4 regions of the Micromonospora sp. NPDC093243 genome follow, and region 4 is predicted to be linked to each of the others. Evidence: riboswitches for the same ligand, from Rfam matches in the RefSeq annotation. Region 4 holds a riboswitch; each other region holds the start of a gene.
The links. A riboswitch is a leader RNA that binds a small molecule or an ion and turns the genes downstream of it on or off. The one in region 4 is predicted to bind cyclic di-AMP.
Positions count from the first base shown of each region.

Region 1: it holds a riboswitch for cyclic di-AMP, as region 4 does, so the genes downstream of both, ACIP9D_RS05435 (NlpC/P60 family protein) here and ACIP9D_RS07655 (hypothetical protein) in region 4, are expected to answer to the same signal.
Region 2: it holds a riboswitch for cyclic di-AMP, as region 4 does, so the genes downstream of both, ACIP9D_RS24245 (C39 family peptidase) here and ACIP9D_RS07655 (hypothetical protein) in region 4, are expected to answer to the same signal.
Region 3: it holds a riboswitch for cyclic di-AMP, as region 4 does, so the genes downstream of both, ACIP9D_RS27875 (hypothetical protein) here and ACIP9D_RS07655 (hypothetical protein) in region 4, are expected to answer to the same signal.

Region 1 covers NZ_JBIVNT010000002.1:151,843-156,032, forward strand. The annotation lists gene ACIP9D_RS05425 (NlpC/P60 family protein) at 1-9, shown strand, start outside; gene ACIP9D_RS05430 (N-acetylmuramoyl-L-alanine amidase) at 76-2,097, opposite strand; cyclic di-AMP (ydaO/yuaA leader) riboswitch at 2,337-2,472, shown strand; gene ACIP9D_RS05435 (NlpC/P60 family protein) at 2,485-3,525, shown strand; gene dcd (dCTP deaminase) at 3,618-4,190, opposite strand, start outside.
Region 2 covers NZ_JBIVNT010000007.1:199,257-203,446, forward strand. The annotation lists gene ACIP9D_RS24240 (alpha/beta fold hydrolase) at 1-651, opposite strand, end outside; gene ACIP9D_RS24245 (C39 family peptidase) at 803-1,648, opposite strand; cyclic di-AMP (ydaO/yuaA leader) riboswitch at 1,877-2,018, opposite strand; gene ACIP9D_RS24250 (hypothetical protein) at 2,304-3,074, opposite strand; gene ACIP9D_RS24255 (hypothetical protein) at 3,252-3,602, opposite strand; gene ACIP9D_RS24260 (acyltransferase) at 3,695-4,190, opposite strand, start outside.
Region 3 covers NZ_JBIVNT010000009.1:190,213-194,402, forward strand. The annotation lists gene ACIP9D_RS27870 (hypothetical protein) at 1-357, opposite strand, end outside; gene ACIP9D_RS27875 (hypothetical protein) at 505-1,575, opposite strand; cyclic di-AMP (ydaO/yuaA leader) riboswitch at 1,580-1,709, opposite strand; gene ACIP9D_RS27880 (cation diffusion facilitator family transporter) at 1,863-2,777, opposite strand; gene ACIP9D_RS27885 (AAA family ATPase) at 2,882-4,190, opposite strand, start outside.
Region 4 covers NZ_JBIVNT010000002.1:616,298-620,487, reverse strand. The annotation lists gene ACIP9D_RS07665 (heavy metal translocating P-type ATPase) at 1-409, opposite strand, end outside; gene ACIP9D_RS07660 (YibE/F family protein) at 738-2,105, shown strand; cyclic di-AMP (ydaO/yuaA leader) riboswitch at 2,272-2,403, shown strand; gene ACIP9D_RS07655 (hypothetical protein) at 2,407-3,426, shown strand; gene ACIP9D_RS07650 (carbonic anhydrase) at 3,529-4,190, opposite strand, start outside.

The DNA of each region.
Region 1 (4,190 bases), 460 kb from region 4:
CCCAGCTGATCCATCCGTGCCACGACGAGGGCCCCCGGTCGAATCGACCGGGGGCCCTCGCGTCCGCGCCGACGGCTAGCGGGGCGCGCCGACCGGTGACGGGAGCAGCAGCACGTCGTCCAGGTTGACGTACATGACCCGGTGGCCGAACTGGATCTGCGCGTACCGCAGGTCACCGCGGATGACGGTCCAGTCGCCGGGCGACGACCCGTCGAACGTGACCGCCCGGTAGTACTCGCTCGGCACGATCCCGCCGAGGGCGTACCGCTGCCCGGCGGCGAAGGTGTACTGCAACGGCGAGATCGTCTGGTAGGGCACCCCGGCCGGATAGGCCGCCTGCTCCGGGTAGGCCCGCCCGTAGACCGGCACGGTCGCCTTCCCCGGCCGGGGAGTCACCACGAAGCCGGTGGCCCACTTCGCGGTCCGCGCCGTGGCGGGATTGTGGAACCACGCCTTCTGGCCGAGGTACCAGATCGCGGTCCAGTCGCCGCGCACCTCGGCCACCGCGTATGTCTGCCCCGCCGAGGCGCGGGCACCGTGGTCCGAGATGTACATGGTGTCCGGTGTGCCGTCCGGCCGCTCACCGAGGTCGTTGACGAGCGGCGCGTCGTGGCTGGGCGCGCTGTGCAGGATCACCGCGGACGAGCCGCGCAGCGGGCAGGGCTCGGCCGGCGGCGGCGGGGTCGGCACGCCGGGCGGCTGCTGGTTGCACCCGATGAAGGCCGGCCGGTTGGTGGTGACGTCCGGGTCGATGGTGACCAGGCCGGTCCGGGCCGTGCCGGTGGTCCGGAACGGCGCCCGGAGCAGGTCGAAGTAGTGCGACCAGTCCCAGTAGGGGCCCGGGTCCCAGTGCATCCCGGCGACGGTGGACGCCACCGTGCCCGGGACGTTGTCGTGCCCGATGATGTGCTGCCGGTCCAGCGGGATGTTGAACCGCAGCGCCAGGTGCCGCACGAGCTTGGCCGAGGCCCGGTACATCGCCTCGGTGTACCAGGTGCCGTGCCCGGCGAAACCCTCGTGCTCGATGCCGATGGACTTCGCGTTGACGTACCAGTTGCCGGCCTGCCAGCCGACGTCCTTGGCCTTGATGTGCTGGGCGACGTGCCCGTCGACCGAACGCAGCGTGTAGTGCCAGCCCAGGTAGTCGGCCTGCTGTACCAACCCGACGCTGGGGCCGTAGTAGCCCTCGGTGTCGTGGATGACGATGTACTCCAGCTTCTGCTGCGCCGGACGGTTGCCCAGGTCGTGGTTGCCGTAGTCGCCGGCGCCCGGGCCGTACTTCTCGTACGGTGCCGGGATCCACTCGCAGCCGAGGCCGACCGGGCACTCCAGCCCGTCCGGTCGCTCCGCCCGACGCAGCCCGAGCCGGTGCAGCCCGGACTGGTCGGGGCTGACCGCCCGGGCGGCGAGGGTGACCTGGTGGCCGTCGTCGGTGCGGCGGCTCGCACCGGAGCGGAGTTGGTCGTACACCTCGTCGGCGAAGGCCGCGGCGGTCTCCTCGGTGTCGGCGCCCGAGTAGCGGGCGACCGCGCCGTACCACGCGGCCGGGTCGCTCGCCGCGCCGAGCGGGCCGCCGAGCTCCCGCTGGTACGCGGCGAGCAGCGCGGCGCCGCCGCGGATGTTGGTGGCCGGATCGGATCGGAGGGCGTCGACGCTCGCGCCGGTGAGCGCGGCGGCGGCCTGCAGGGTCTGCACCGCGGCGGCGAGCGGGGCGTTCCTGCTCGTGGTGGCGCCGGCCGGCGCGGTGACGGTGAACGGTCGGGACTCGTCACCGCGTGGGTCCTCGTGCGCGTCGACATGGAAGCCGGCGGGCTGCGACGTGACGTGCGCGACGTCGGTCAGGTGCAGCGGACCGAAGCCGCCGCTGGTGCTCGGCGTGCCGGCGTGGGTGTCCCAGCGGGACTCCAGGTACGAGACGCCGAGCAGGACGTTCTCCGGTACGCCGTACTCCGCCGCCGCGGCGGCGTACTGCTGCTGGCGGTCGTCGGGCGACGCGGCCGCGGCCGGGACGCCACCGAGTGGCACCGCTGTCGTGGCCGTGACCACGGCGGCGGTGAGCAGGGCGAGTCTGCTCCTCGACAGGGTTGAACGGTGCATCGAACCCCCCAGGTCGGACGGGTAGGGATGGGGTCACCTTGGCCCCGCCGCGACCACTGCGTCAATACCTTTCCATCTATCAACATTCACGGTAGGAAATCTTCATGACGGACCGAGGGTGCGCCACCGCGACCCGGGTACGGAGTGTCACGGCCCCATGGGTTGCGGATCGATAACGACCATCTCTACTCTGGTCATTCGTCGGCCCGCCAACAGTTCCGTCCAGCCGGGGCGGTAACGGTCCGACACCGCCGAGTCGCTCGCGAGCGAGCCGGGGACCCAGGTTTCCGGGGTGAATCCGCAGTCACTGCGGTAGGGCGCCTACCTTCCCGCCCGAACCCGTCAGCTAACCCGGTAGGCGGTCAGGAAGAAGGAGCCCGAAGCCCGGTGGCCCACCATGCCCCGCGGCCTCCGTCCCGGTGGCCGGCGACAGCCGGCCCGGCGACGGTTGCGCCGCGCCCACGCTGGTCCCGCTTCACCCTCATTCTCGCCGCACTGCTCGGTGTCGCCGTCGTCCTGACCGGCGGCGCCAAGGCGGCCCACGCCGACCCGTCGGTCGCCGAGATCGAGCGCCAGATCGACGAGGACTGGAACAAGCTCGAACCCATCATCGAGCGGCACAACGCCACCCGGCAGGACCTCGCCGCCAAGCGCAAGCAGGCCGACGCGTTGGGTGCCCGGATCAAGCCGCTGCAACTCCAGGTCGACCAGGCCATGGACAAGGTCAGCGCGCTCGCGGTACGCGCGTACAAGGGCGAGAACGTCCTCACCATCAACGCCGTGCTCGGCAGCCAGAACCCGAGCGAGGTGGTCGGGCAGCTCGAGCTGCTCGACCGGTTCGCCCACAACCAGCAGCAGGACGTGCAGCAGGTTGCCAACCTGCGCGATCAGCTGGCCCGGCAGAAGGCGCCGCTCGACGAGATGGTCGCCCAGCTCACCCGGACCGAGGCCCAGCTCGCGGCCAAGAAGAAGCAGATCAACGCCGAGATCGACCGGCTGCAGAAGCTCCGGATCAAGGTGTACGGCAACGGCGGCGGCGGTTCGCTGCGGCCCGCCCCCTGCCCGGCCAGCTATCCGGGCGGGGCCGCCGGCACCGCGGTCAAGTTCGCCTGCGCCCAGATCGGCAAGCCCTACGTGTGGGGCGCCGAGGGCCCGAACTCGTACGACTGCTCAGGGCTGATGCTCGCCGCCTGGGCGAAGGCCGGGGTCTCGCTGCCGCACAACGCCGCGCAGCAGAGCCGGGTGACCAAGAACGTCAGTCGGGCCAACCTGCGCGCCGGTGACCTCGTCTTCTACTACAGCGACATCCACCACGTCGGCATGTACGTCGGCGGCGGCTGGGTGGTGCACGCCTCCCAGGCGGGCGTACCGGTCAAGATGAAGAAGGTCGACGACGGCCCGATCCACAGCTACGGCCGACCCGGCTGACCCGCGTACCTGAGAGAAGGGCCCGCTCCGTTGCCGGAGCGGGCCCTTCGTCACCGGCGACGCGCTCTGTGGTCAGCCGAGCTGTGCGGGGATCAGCGGGTGGGCCAGGCGCGCCAGTTCTGCCAGGAGCGGCTCGGGGTCGGGCCCCGCTGGCCCTGGTAGCGCGAACCGTAGACGGCCGAGCCGTACGGGTGCTCGGCCGGCGAGGAGAGCCGGAAGATGCAGAGCTGCCCGATCTTCATGCCCGGCCAGAGGGTGATCGGCAGGTTGGCCACGTTGGACAGCTCCAGCGTCACGTGGCCGGAGAAGCCCGGGTCGATGAAGCCGGCGGTGGAGTGGGTCAGCAGGCCCAGCCGGCCGAGGCTCGACTTGCCCTCCAGCCGGCCGGCGAGCTGCTCGCCGAGCGAGATCACCTCGAGGGTCGAGGCGAGCACGAACTCCCCCGGGTGCAGCACGAACGGCTCCCCGTCGGGCACCTCGACCACCGAGGTCAGGTCGTCCTGCTGCATCGCCGGATCGATGTGGGTGTAGAGGTGGTTGTTGAAGACCCGGAAGAGCCGGTCGAGGCGTACGTCGATGCTCGACGGTTGCACCAGGGTGGGCTCGAACGGCTCCAACCCGAGCGTGCCGGCCTTGATCTCGGTGACCAGGTCGCGGTCGGAGAG
Region 2 (4,190 bases), on a different contig from region 4:
CTCCTTGAGCTGCGCGTCGGTGACCATCGGGTCGTGTTCGCCCCGGGCGAGCAGCACCGGCACGTCGGTCCCGGCCAGCAGGGCGGGCAGGTCCGGCTTGCCCACCGCGAACGCCCCCGGGTCCATGGCCAGCCGCCAGCGCCCGTCGACCTGGCGCAACCCGGCCTCGGTCACCGGGTGGTCCGGCGGCAGCAGCCCGGCCAGCCCGGAGACCCGCAGGTAGCGGCGGGCGGCCTCGTCCCGGCTGGCGAACCAGGTGACCGGTCGGGTCGCCAGCTCGCCGGCCTTGTCCAGCTCGGCCTCGGACCAGACGGCCTTGATGCCGAGGCCGATCACCGCGTCCACGGGCAACCCGGTGGCCCTGGCGGCCAGCGCCAGCCCGACCACGCCGCCCAACGAGTGCCCCAGCACGACCAACCGGTCGCCCGGCGCCAGCGCGGCGGCGACCCGCTCGGCCAGCGCGTCGAAGGAGTACGCCGGCAGCGGCGGTGACCAGCCGTGCCCGGCGAGGTCCGGGGCGAGCCACCGTCCGGCCCACCGGCTCTCGAGCAGCGGCGCCCAGGGCAGCCACACCTCGCCGGTGGCGCCCAGCCCGTGCAGCAGCAGCAGGACGGGCTGGCGGTCGGCGCGGGTACCGGTGTCATCGACCATGGTCCGCAGTGTGCCACCGGCCCGGCTGCCGGGCGAGTGCCCGGTCGGCGGAGGGCAGCCGGAGGTAGCGGATCCGACAGGGATTCCGCCTACCAACGCAGCGGGCGCCGGCCCCCTGAGGGAGCCGGCGCCCGATGTCCTGTTGCGTTGCTCAGGCGGAGTAGCCGCGCGTGGCCATCCAGTTCGCCAGGTCGATGGTCGTGATCCAGTACGACGGCACCGCCGGGTTCGCCGAGTCGGCGATCTTCACGGTCCGGCCGTTGTCCCGGTAGCCGACCACGGCGATGTAGTGCCCGCCGGAGAAGGAGTGCCACCCACCGTCGACGTCGGTGGCGTCGCCGACGATGTTCGCGACCACGCCGCGCCCGTCGCTGACCGCGGCCACCACGTCGGCCTGGAGCCGGTCCATCTGGGCGGGGCTGGGCGCGCCCGGGAACATCCGGGTCCGGTACGGGTCGCCCTTGACCACCGCGTTCAGCACCCGGGTGGTGTCCTCGGCGGAGTTGGTGCCCATCTCGGTGGTGCCCAGCTGCGTGGCCAGGGCGTCCTGGCTGCGCTCGATCCCGGCGGCGCTGAGCGCGTTGCGGGTGGCGGCCGGGCCGCAGTAGAAGTACGTGGTCTGGGCCTGGTAGTCGTAGTCCAGGATCTTGCTCGCCGGCGGCTTCGGCGGCTCCGGCTTGCGGGTGAGGTCGGGGTCGACGGCCTTCTTGACCGCGGGCGCCGGGCTGGCGGCCGACGGCGCGGCGGTCGACGGCGAGCTGCTGGTCGAGGGGCTGGTCCGGGCGTCGCCCCGGGAGGCGACGCTGTCACTGCGCAGTTCGGCCACCGAGGCCGAGGCGTGCTGGGTGGCGGGCTTGTCGTCGCCGTTGTGCAGCATCGCGCCGGCGCTGGACGCGAGCACCAACGCCGCGGCGGACGCGGCGGCGACCTGCAACGGGCGCTGGGTGGCGAGACGACGGAGCTGACGCTTGAGGGTGTGCTTCACGGGATCCTCCACGACTGAGGGGAAGAGCGACGCACCGTGCCCGCGTCCGAGGACAGGCAGGCAGGACCGCGCGGATCTCGTCCGCGGGTGGTGGACCGCTCAGGGGAACGCCCGGGTGGCCGGGCGGGAGACGCGGGTGCCGGGGTCAGCTCGCCGCTACGGGGCGGGCGAGCGCGGGCACCGCGGTGCCGTGGAGGGGTGGGGACGACCAAGGGGTGGGAGCGGATGACACGAGGATGGAACTCCTTCCGACACCGCCGACCGGGTTAGCTGACGGATTCGGGCGGGAAGATCGCCCTACCGCGGGCCGTGGCTCGCGGATTCACCCCGGAACTGCATGTGGGTCCCCGGCTCGTGGAACTCGATTAGGCGGGTCGGCGCGGCGTCGCCTCTTGCGATCGGTTACCGCACCGGACGGGCCGACATTACTGGTAGGTATGGGCCCTGCCAACCCTTACCCACCTGCGTAAACGTCGATCATGATAATTTTTTTTGCGCGTACGGACACTGGCGTGACTCAATGGGACGAGCAGTTCTGCCGGCACCGGAGGGCGACAATCGGACAGGTCGACGACAACGGCCTCGGAACCCCCGCGAGATTGGTGCGGACTGTTCCGGCTGACCGTTTCCGGCGCTCTGTGGCCGGGGTCACGGAACAATCGCCGGATCAGCCCACCCGGGCCGGCCGCCAGCGCCCGACGGTGGCCCGCGCGGCGCCGGTGGCCTCGGACGGGCGGGGCGCCGGCACCCGGGCCGGCCGGAGCCGGGCCGCCGCCGCACAAGCCTCGGCGGCGAGGGTCCGGGCCGACTCGGCGGCCAGTTCGGCGTCCCGCCACGCCGACCGCTCCCGCTGCGCCGCGGCGCGGTGCTCGGCCAGCTTGCCGTCCCGGATCACCCGGGCCAGCAGCACCTCCTGCTCGACCGGGTGCCGCCGGGGATCCCAGCCGTCGCGGTGGGCCAGCACGTCGCCGAGCTGCCGCAGGGTCAGCTCGCCGCGCCAGTGCGCCGCCGTGGCGGACCGGTGCAGGTGCCGCTCCCGGGCCGCGTACTCGGCGGGGGTGTGCGGTGTCCTGGGCGAACCGAACGCGCCAGCGCCGGCGAACCGCCGGGCGGCGGTCTCCGCCTCGTCGTACGCCGTCCAGGCCCGCTCGGCCTCGGCCTGAGCGGCCAGCCAGTCCGCGCGCCGTCGCCGGGCGGTCTGCGCGGCCCCGGCAGCCGCGACGGTCACCTCGTCGGCGTAGCGGCGCAGGTCGGCGGCGTCGGCCGCGGCCAGCTCCCGCTCGGTCGGGACGGCGGGCGGGGTGTCGTCCGGCCGGTCGCGCTCGGGACGGGCGACCAGCACGGTGAGCACGGTGAGGGCCAGCACCAGCAGGACCGACCAGATGGCGGCGGCCTGCGGCACCTCGATCAGGAACTGGTAGAGGACGGTCTTCTCCATTGACGGCACCTAACGGGCAGCGGAGGCGGGTGCGGAACCGCGGGGCTTCCGGCGTGATCGCGGGCCACTGTCGGGCTGCCTCGAGCTGGGACAGCGGAACAGGCCGGATCGGTTCGCCGAGCGGGCGCGGCGGGGAGGTTCGACAGGCGCGGCGGCGGGCGGCTCGCCCGGGTGGGATCAGGCGGCGGGTGGGGCCCGGGGAGCCCGGGCGGCCGGCGCGGCCGAGAGCGGCGACTGGGCGGCCGCGGCGACCACCACGGTCGAGGTGCCAGCCGGCGGGGGTGCGGCCGGACCGGCCACTGCGGAGGGCAGAACGCCGGTGGGAACCCGCTGCTCGGCGGCCAGCGCGTCGTCGGCGCCGGCGTGGTGCCCCGCGACCGGGCCGGCCACCGGCGCCACCACCGGCGCCGGCGCGTCGGTGGCCGACGCACCCAGGCTCAGGGCGCCGAGGACCGCGAGGCTGGCCAGTAGCCGGGCCGCCCATCGCGCGACCCACCACAGGGGACAGGTGAGCGCGACGGAAGGCACGGCACCACGCTACCGTCGGCGCCGCTGGGTCGCATCGGGTGACGGGCGTGTCGCCGACGCCGCGCCGAGGGCTCTGACCAGGGTGGACGGCCTCAGCGCGACTCGACGTACGCCGGCTGGTCGGCGGGGGCCGCGTCGCCCGCGCGCGGCGCCGGAACGGTGACCGTGGCGGGCGGCGCGGCGGGCGGCGCGGTGACCGTGGCGCTCGGCGCGGCGGGCGGCGCGGTGTCGGCCGGGCGGGCCCGCCGGCGCGGCGCGAGCCGGCGCATCATCGGCATCTCGACGTAGCGGTGCAGCAGCCCGGCGAGCACCAGGTTCAGCAGCAGGAAGCCGAGCACCACCGCCGGTCCGCGCCAGCCGGGCAGCCCGACGCCCCAGTCGCCCGTCAGCCGCAGCACGGTCATCATCACGAAGACGTGCACCAGATAGAAGGCGAACGACACCTCGCCGAGCCAGATCATCGGGCGGGACCGCCACGGCGAGCGCCGGCCACGTACGTCGGCGTCGGCCGCCGCCGTGATGACCAGGATGTACGCCACCGACAGCAGCGCGGCCCAGAGTTCGGCGCGGACCCACGCGGCGGCGACC
Region 3 (4,190 bases), on a different contig from region 4:
CGGCAGGGTGGCGCCGAGTTCCCCGGCGGCGCGCAGGTTCGGCGTGAGCAGCAGCAGCACCAGCCCGACCATCACCGTCGTGATGAGCAGCTTGACCAGCACCCAGCGGTGCCGTAGCAGTCCCCACGGGGTGAGCAGCGCGCTGGCCACGCCCACCAACCAGACCAGCATGCTGAGCGGGGCGAAGAGGGCAGTGCCGATCAGCGCGGCGACCGGGTAGACCACCGCCGGGTCGGCGCCCCGCTGCACGGAGATGCCGAGGGTGAGCAGGACCAGGTCGGTGCCGAGCCACCCGAGCGAGGTGACCAGGTGCAGCGTGAGCAGCGCCTTGCGGGTGCGTGGCGGTATCCGGGTCATGCCGCCGATGCTGCCCGCGCGGGCCCGTCGATTCGTCCGGCGACCGACGACACCTCGGCTACGTCCGGTGACGTAGCGCGGCCGGTGGCGACGCTCCGGCGTGCGTACGCCGGGCGGCCCGTGGTCCGGACCGCCCGGCGGGCCGGGTCAGTAGACCGATAGGTGCACGTGGTTGGTGTGATCGCTGGACGGGTCTCCGCCCGCCCCGCTGTACGACTTCCAGCCGCTGCTGGGCAGCCAGATCTGCCGATACCAGATCACGTAGAGCACGGCGAGCCGGTCGGAGTTGCGGATGAAGTACGCCGCCAGGTTGTTGCCGTAGGTCTTGTCTCCGCCGGTGGCGTCGCCGCCGAAGCCGCTCTTCTGCGCGGCGAAGTCGCAGGCTCGACCCTTCGGGTGCTCGCCCGAGCCACCGTTGCGGTGGCAGGAGACGTACCGGGTGAAGCCGGCCGCCTTGGCCTGGTTGAGCGCGTGCAGCGTGCGCGGGGTGATGCAGCCGCTGGCCGGGGTGGGGTCGTTGACGCTGCACGACTCCGAGGGCCAGGAGCCGTCGGAGTTGCGCCGGGCCGGAGTGGCCGTCGCGGTGGAGGTGCCCCGGTTGGAGACGTCCGCGGCCCGGGTGGCGTTGTTGTTGGCCACGGTCAACGCGCGCTCGGCCTGCTCCTTCCGCTTGGCCATCACGGTGACCTGCTTGCGCTGCTCGCGGATCTCGCCGTCCAGCGCGGCCCGGGTCCGGTTCGCCTCGTCCCGGGTGGCCAGCAGCTCGCGCAGCACCCGGTCCTCGTTGGCGGCCACCGCGTCCAGGGCGGCGGCCCGGTCCATGAAGCCGTCCGGGGAGCCGCTGTTGAGCAGCGCCGACATCGCGCCGAGCCGGCCGGTGCGGTAGGCCACGCCGGCGATCTCGCCGACCTTGCCGCTACGCACGCTCAGCTCGGCCTCGGTGGTCTTCAGCTCGGTGCCGAGCTGCTGCTGGCGCTTCACCGACCGGTCGAGTGCGCTCTTCGCGTCGAGGTAGCCCTTGCTGGCCGCCTCGAGCTGAGCCCGCAGTGCGGGGGTGCCGCCCTCTTCGTCCTGCCCGGGGGCCGCCGCGAGCTGACCGGCCGGGGGAGCGGCCCCGGCGGCGGTGCCGGGGGCGATCGCGACGCCGAGGGCGAGCGTCGCGACGATCAGGGCCGCCATTCGGGCGGCGCGTCGTCGTACGGGTGCCACTGGTGGCATGCACATGTCCTTCCGTCAGCCGCCGACCGGGTTAGCTGACGGGTTCGGGACGGAAGATCCCTACCGCTGACGCGGATGCACCCCACGAACGTGGTTCCCCGGCTCGCCGTGTGGCGATTAGGCGACGGTCACCGCCGGCGCCGATGGGCGCCGCCTGGCGGAGGCCGGGACCGAGCCTACCGGTGCCAGGGCGACCTGTGCAGCAGAAGTGACGGAGGGTGTTGCTGTGGTTACCGGAAAATCCGGCGTAAGCGGACGATAGCCACCTTGAATTAAGACTGCCCTCATCACCACTCCACCGGCCCGCAGGCCCCGGAGGTAGCTCCGGGCTCGATCTGCAAGGTGGCGTGCTCGATGTGGAAGTCCTCGCTGAGCGCCGTCCGGGCGGCGGCGAGCACCGCGCCGACGTCGGCCCCGGGCGACATGGTGAGGTGCGCGGAGGCCACCTCCATGCCCGAGGTGAGCGTCCAGACGTGCAGGTCGTGGACGCCGGCCACGCCGGGCACCTCGACCAACCGGTCGTGCACGGCGGTCACCTGCAGGTGCTCCGGGGCGGCCTGGACCAGGATGCGGACCGCGGCCCGCCCGAGCCGCCAGGTGCGGGGCAGGATGAACACGCCGATGGCCACCGCGACCAGCGGGTCGGCCCACCACCAGTCGGTCACCGCGATGAGCGCCGCCGCGCCGATCACGCCGAGCGAGCCGAGCAGGTCGCCGAGCACCTCGAGGTAGGCGCCCTGCAGGTTGATGCTCTCCCGGGCGGCCGAGCGCAGCAGCGCGAAGGCGCCCAGGTTGGCGAGCAGGCCCAGCGTGGCCACCACCAGCACCGGACCGGCCAGCACCTCCGGCGGGTCGCCGAAGCGGCCGACTGCCTCGACCACCACGTAGACCGCGACGCCGGAGAGCAGGACGGCGTTCGCCAGCGCGGCGAGCACCTCGAGCCGGTAGAGGCCGAAGGTGCGTTGCGGATCCTGGTTGGCGTGCCGGCTGGCGGTGATCGCGGCGAGCGCCATGCCGATGCCGAGCACGTCGGTGAACATGTGCCCGGCGTCGGAGAGCAGGGCCAGCGAGCCGGTGCGGAACGCGGCCACGGCCTCGACCACCATCAGGCCGCTCAGCAGGGCGAAGGCCGCCCAGAGCCGGCCACGGTGATGCTGCGCGGCGTTCGCCACCGACCCGTGGTGGTCATGACCTGCGCCCACCAACTCACCCTCCGCCGACGGTCCGGACCGGTCAAATATATGCTCACATTGCTATGTGTGCAAGTAATTGACCGCGCTCAGTGGCGGCCGTGCCGCGCACGATGTCAGCCGGTCGGGTCGATCGTGGTGAGCCGCTGGGTGGCCCGGGAGAGCGCCACGTAGAGCGTCCGGACGCCCGAGCCCGGGTCGGCCCGGATCTCGCTCGGCGCGACCAGCACCACCCCGTCGTACTCCATGCCCTTGGCCTCCAGGCTGGTCACCACCTGCAGCCGGGGAGCGTTGAGCGCGCCGAGCCAGCCGGCCACCTCGTCCCGGCGCGGCACCGGCGTGATCACGCCGACCGTCCCCTCCACCTCGCCGAGCAGCGTGGTCACCGCCGCCACGGTGGCGGTCCGCACCTCGGTCGCGGGCACCACCAGCTCGACCGGGTCGACCCCGGTCGAGCGGACCGCGCTCGGCAACGTGAGATCCGGATAGAGCCGGCGGATCTCGGCCGCCGCCACCGCGAAGATCTCTGCCGAGTTGCGGTAGTTGGTGGTGAGGGTGAACTGCTGCCGGCGCCGCCGGCCCAGCGCGTGGTCGCGGGCCCGGGTCAGCTCCGCCGGGTCGCCGGTCCACGCCGTCTGCGCCGGATCGCCGACCACCGTCCAGGACGCCAGCCGGCCGCGCCGGCCGATCATTCGCCACTGCATCGGCGAGACGTCCTGCGACTCGTCCACCACCACGTGCGCGTACTCCCGGTAGTCCTCCGGGCGCTGCCGGGCCGCCTCCCGGGCGGCTCGCTGCCGGTCGGCGAAGGTGCTCAACTCCCGCACCCCGCCGGCGAGCTGGTACGGGTCACGCTTCGCCCGGGCGGGCCGCACCGGCTGGCCGAGCATCGCGTCCAGCTCGTCGAGGAGCGCGATGTCGGCGATGGTCAGCCCCTCGGCGTCCAGCGTCCGGTACGCCGCGTCCAGCAGCCGGATCTCGCCGCCGGCGAGGATGCCGCCGGCGTAGCGGCGCAGCCGCTCCGGGCGGGCCAGCCAGCCCAGCACGTGCCGCGGGTGCAGCCGTGGCCACCAGGCCTTCAGGAACTCCCGGAACTCCGGTCGCTCGGCGATCTCGTCCTCGAAGGCGCGCTGCTCCGGCAGCCGGCCGATGCCCAGCCGGCGGGCCTGCGCCCAGAGGGCGGCGAAGACGCCGTCGAAGCCGGCCCGGCGCACCTCGTTGCGGCGCGCCCCCCGGTGCAGCGCGCGCTCCCGGATCCCGTCCAGCTCCCGGCGGTCCAGCCGGAGCAGCGTGCCCCGGTAGAGCAGTCGCAGCTCGGTGGGGCCGTCCGGCACGGCGTCGCGCACCGCCCGCTCCAGCACCCGGCGCATCCGCAGCGAGCCCTTCACCGAGGCCACCTCGGGCGGGTCGGTGCGGGTGGCGGTC
Region 4 (4,190 bases):
TGGTGACCACGACCGGCACCGTGAGCAGCAGACAGAGCCAGAACCGCCGCCGGAACATCTCCGGGTCGTGCCCGGCGTGCTTGTCGTGCCCGCCGTGACCCGCAGGCCCGCCGCGCCCGGCCCGCCCGGCGTCGCTGTCGTCGCCGGCCCGGCCGTCGTGCCCGGGCTGGCCGTCGTGCCCGGCCTGCCTGTCGTGCCCCGCCGGCCCGGCGTGGCTGTCGTGCCCGGTCGGTTCGGCCTGGTTCTCGCGGTCGGCCGGCGCGCCGTGGTCGTCGGGCTCCGCCGGCCCGGCGTGGCCGTCGTGGGCCGGCCGGCCGGCGGGTCCACCGCGCCCCGGACGACCGCGCCGCGGCGGAGCGGGCGCGGAGGTGCCGTGATCCGGCTCCGGCGATCGCGGGTGCACGGGCATGCCTCCACCATGCCCGCCCGGCCGGCCCGGCGGGCACCTTCACCGGCATGCGGTGCCCCGACACCGCCCCACGCGAAGGGCGGCGTCGGCCGGACCTGGTTAGCATTCCGACGATGGCTCTCCGGATCCCGCACCGTCCGGCCCGACCGCACCGTCGGGCATCGTCCGCCGCCCGCGGCCGGAACCGGCCGGGCCCCGCGCTCACGGCGGGTCACCGTCGCACCACCCTGGCGCCATCCGAGGCGCCTACCCCGGTGGTCGTCCGGCGGCGCTGAACCGTTCGCCCCGCCGGTACGTACCCCGCCTCGGATTCGTTGGGAGACTCGCATTGGGCGCCGACCACACCCGTCCCGCTCCGTCCACCCCGCCCCGGGTGCGACGGATCCTCGTCGCGACGGTGGTCCCCCTCGTCCTCGCCACCGTGGTGGCCGCTCTGGTGCTCTGGCCCTGGAACTCGCCCGAGCCGGAGGCCGGTGCCGACGTGCCGCGCTACCACGGCACGGTCACCCGGGTGGTGAGCGAGTCCTGCCCGCCCGCGCCGGAGGTCCCCGAGGGCGCGCCCGAGACCGGGTCGGAACCCTGCGGCACGGTGAGCGTACGGGTGGACACCGGCCCGGCCGCCGGGCAGCAGGTGCAGACCCCGATTCCGGCCGGTCCGGGGGCGCCACGGGTGGAGGCCGGCGACGAGATCATCCTGGTCGAGCTGACCGATCCGACCGATCCGACGTCGAGCAGCTGGAACATCGCGGAGCACCAGCGGGGCACGCCACTGATCTGGCTGGCCGTCGTCTTCGCCGCCGCCATCGTCGCGTTCGGCCGGTGGCGTGGGGTGGCCGCGCTCGCCGGCCTGGCCGCCAGCTTCGCCATCCTGCTCGCCTTCGTCCTCCCCGGAATCAGCGCGGGCCGGTCACCCCTGCTGGTCGCGGTGGTCGGCGCCGCGCTGATCATGTTCGTGGTGCTCTACCTGACGCACGGGATCACCGCGCAGACCTCGGTGGCCGTGCTCGGCACCCTGGGCAGCCTGGTGCTCACCGGGCTGCTCGGCACCCTGGCCACCGCCGCCACCCACCTCACCGGTTTCGGCAGCGAGGAGGCCACCACGCTGTCGATGTTCCAGGCCGACGTGGACCTGCACGGCCTGCTGCTGGCCGGCATCATCATCGGCTCACTCGGCGTGCTCGACGACGTCACGGTCACCCAGGCGGCCACGGTCACCGAGTTGGCCCACGCGAACCCGGGCCTGTCCCGCCGCCAGCTCTACCGTGCCGCGACCCGGGTCGGCCGGGCGCACATCGCCTCGACGGTGAACACCATCGTGCTGGCGTACGCCGGCGCCTCGCTGCCCCTACTGCTCCTGCTGACCGCCGACTCCCGCGGGGTTCGCCAGATCCTCACCAGCGAGTTCCTGGCCCAGGAGATCGTCCGCAGCGCGGTCGCCACGCTGGGCCTGATCGCCGCCGTACCGCTGACCACCGCGCTGGCCGCGCTGGTGACCACGGCCGGTCACCACGGACCGCCGGAACGCACCGGCGACGACCCTCCCGCCACCCCGGCCGCCCGGCCGGCGCCGGACCGGGCCGAGGCGCTGGAGGCGCTCGGTGCGGGTCGGCCCGGTCCCGCCGGAGATCCGGAACCATCCCCCGCCACCCGGAAGTGGTGGCCCGACCCGGACAGGAGCACAGACAGCGCATGGTGACACTCCGCAGCGTGATCAGGCGGGTCCCACGACCTGACGACCACGTCACTGATCACCCAGCGCAATGGCGAAATGACGGTTTTAGTCGGCATCCGGACGTAGATCCCCGGGTCGACTCTCAGGTAACCTCGCTGCCGGTTACCGACGAAGGCGCGCAGCGGCGCCTGCGGTACCACCGCCCAATCGCCAAGGGGCGAACCGGGAACCCAGGTACCCGGGGTGAATCCGCGCCAGCGGTAGGGGCCACTTCCGCCCCGAACCCGTCAGCTAACCCGGTCGGCGGTCGATGGAAGGGAACACTGTGACGGCACCCCTACGCCGCTGGTTGACACCTGTGGTGGCCGTGTTCGCCGCGTTGGCCGTGCTCGCCGGGCCCCTCCCGGCGTCCGCCGCGCCCAAGCCGAACACCCCCTCCGGGCATGAGGAGGACGGCGAGCCCAAGCTACTCAACGACGTGATCGAGGCGACCAACCGCAGCTACTCCTCGGCCAAGATCAAGCTAGAGAAGTCCAAGAAGCGTCAGCTGGAACTCGCCCTCGAGGTGAAGCGGGCGCAGGACGAGCTGGACGCGCTGGCCCCGCAGGTCGGCCAGATCGCCGCCCAGTCCTACCGCACCGGGCGGATCGGCGCGATGGCCGTGCTGCTGGAGAGCAAGGCGCCGGACTCGTTCGTCCAGCGCGCCGCCGGTCTCGACGAGCTCAACCTGGTCAACGGGCAGAAGCTCGCCAAGGTCAACGCCATCAAGAGCCGCGCCGAACTGGCCAAGCTCGCGATCGACGCCGAGGTACGCGAGCAGCAGAAGCAGACCGCCGTGATGGCCAAGCAGAAGCGCGACGCGGACAAGGCGCTGGCGCTGGTCGGTGGGAAGGGCTTCACCGGGGGCCTGGTCTCGGCCACCTCGCCGGTCGCCCGGATCGGCCCGGGTCGGACCGCCGACGGGGACTGGAAGCCCCAGTCGTGCTCCGAGGATGACCCCACCACCTCCGGCTGCGTCACCCCGCGCACCTTGCACGCGTACAAGGAGGTCAAGCGGGCCGGCTTCAACCGGTTCGTCGGCTGCTACCGCTCCGGCGGCCCGTGGGAGCACCCGAAGGGCCGCGCCTGTGACTGGTCACTGCAGAAGAGCGGCTTCGCGCCGTGGCACAACAACGACACCAGGATGTACGGCAACAACGTGGCCGCGTTCCTGATCCGTAACGCCGACCGGCTCGGCATCTACTACGTGATCTGGAACAGGCAGATCTGGTTCCCGGCGACCGGTTGGAAGTCCTACAGCGGGCCCTCCAACCACACCGACCACGTGCACATGTCGCTGCTCTAGCGACATCCGCACGACAGGGCCGCTCCGCGCTCGCGGGGCGGCCCTTCGCGTACCTCTGGCGGGCTGACCGCACACGGCCGGCGGGCCGGGGGTCGGCCCCTGCTAGGCGGCCGCCGGCGCGTCGAGGCCCACCGGGGCGATGGATCCCCCCGCCGGCACCTCGGCGACCTGGCGCACCTCACCCGCGGCTAGCCGGTACGACATGCCAACCACCGCGCACCGACCACCGGCAACCTCGGTGGCCAGCACCGCGGAGTTGCCGAGCAGGGCCTCGACGGTCTGGGCGATGTGGATGTCCACGATCCCGTTGATGTCGTCCACACCCTCGGCGGCGGCCCGGCGGAGGCTGGGCACCACGGCGTCCACCACCGCACCGAGGTGTCCCGGCGGCGGGGTGCCGGTGGCGACCGCCTCCCGGGCCGCCTGCACCGCGCCGCAGGAGTCGTGCCCGAGCACCACCACCAGCGGGACGCCCAGCACGCTGACCGCGTACTCGACGCTGCCCAGCACCTCCGGACCGGCGGTGTGCCCGGCGGTGCGGACCACGAAGAGATCACCCAGGCCGCGATCGAAGATGATCTCGGCGGCGAGCCGTGAGTCGGCGCAGCCGACGATCACCGCGAACGGATGTTGCTCGGCGGCCACCTCGGCCCGGCGCTCGACGTCCTGGTTCGGGTGGCGCGGCGCGCCCGTGACGAAGCGCTGGTTGCCCGCCCGCAGCTCGGCGAGGGCCTGCTCCGGGTCCGGTGGCGACGCGACACCGT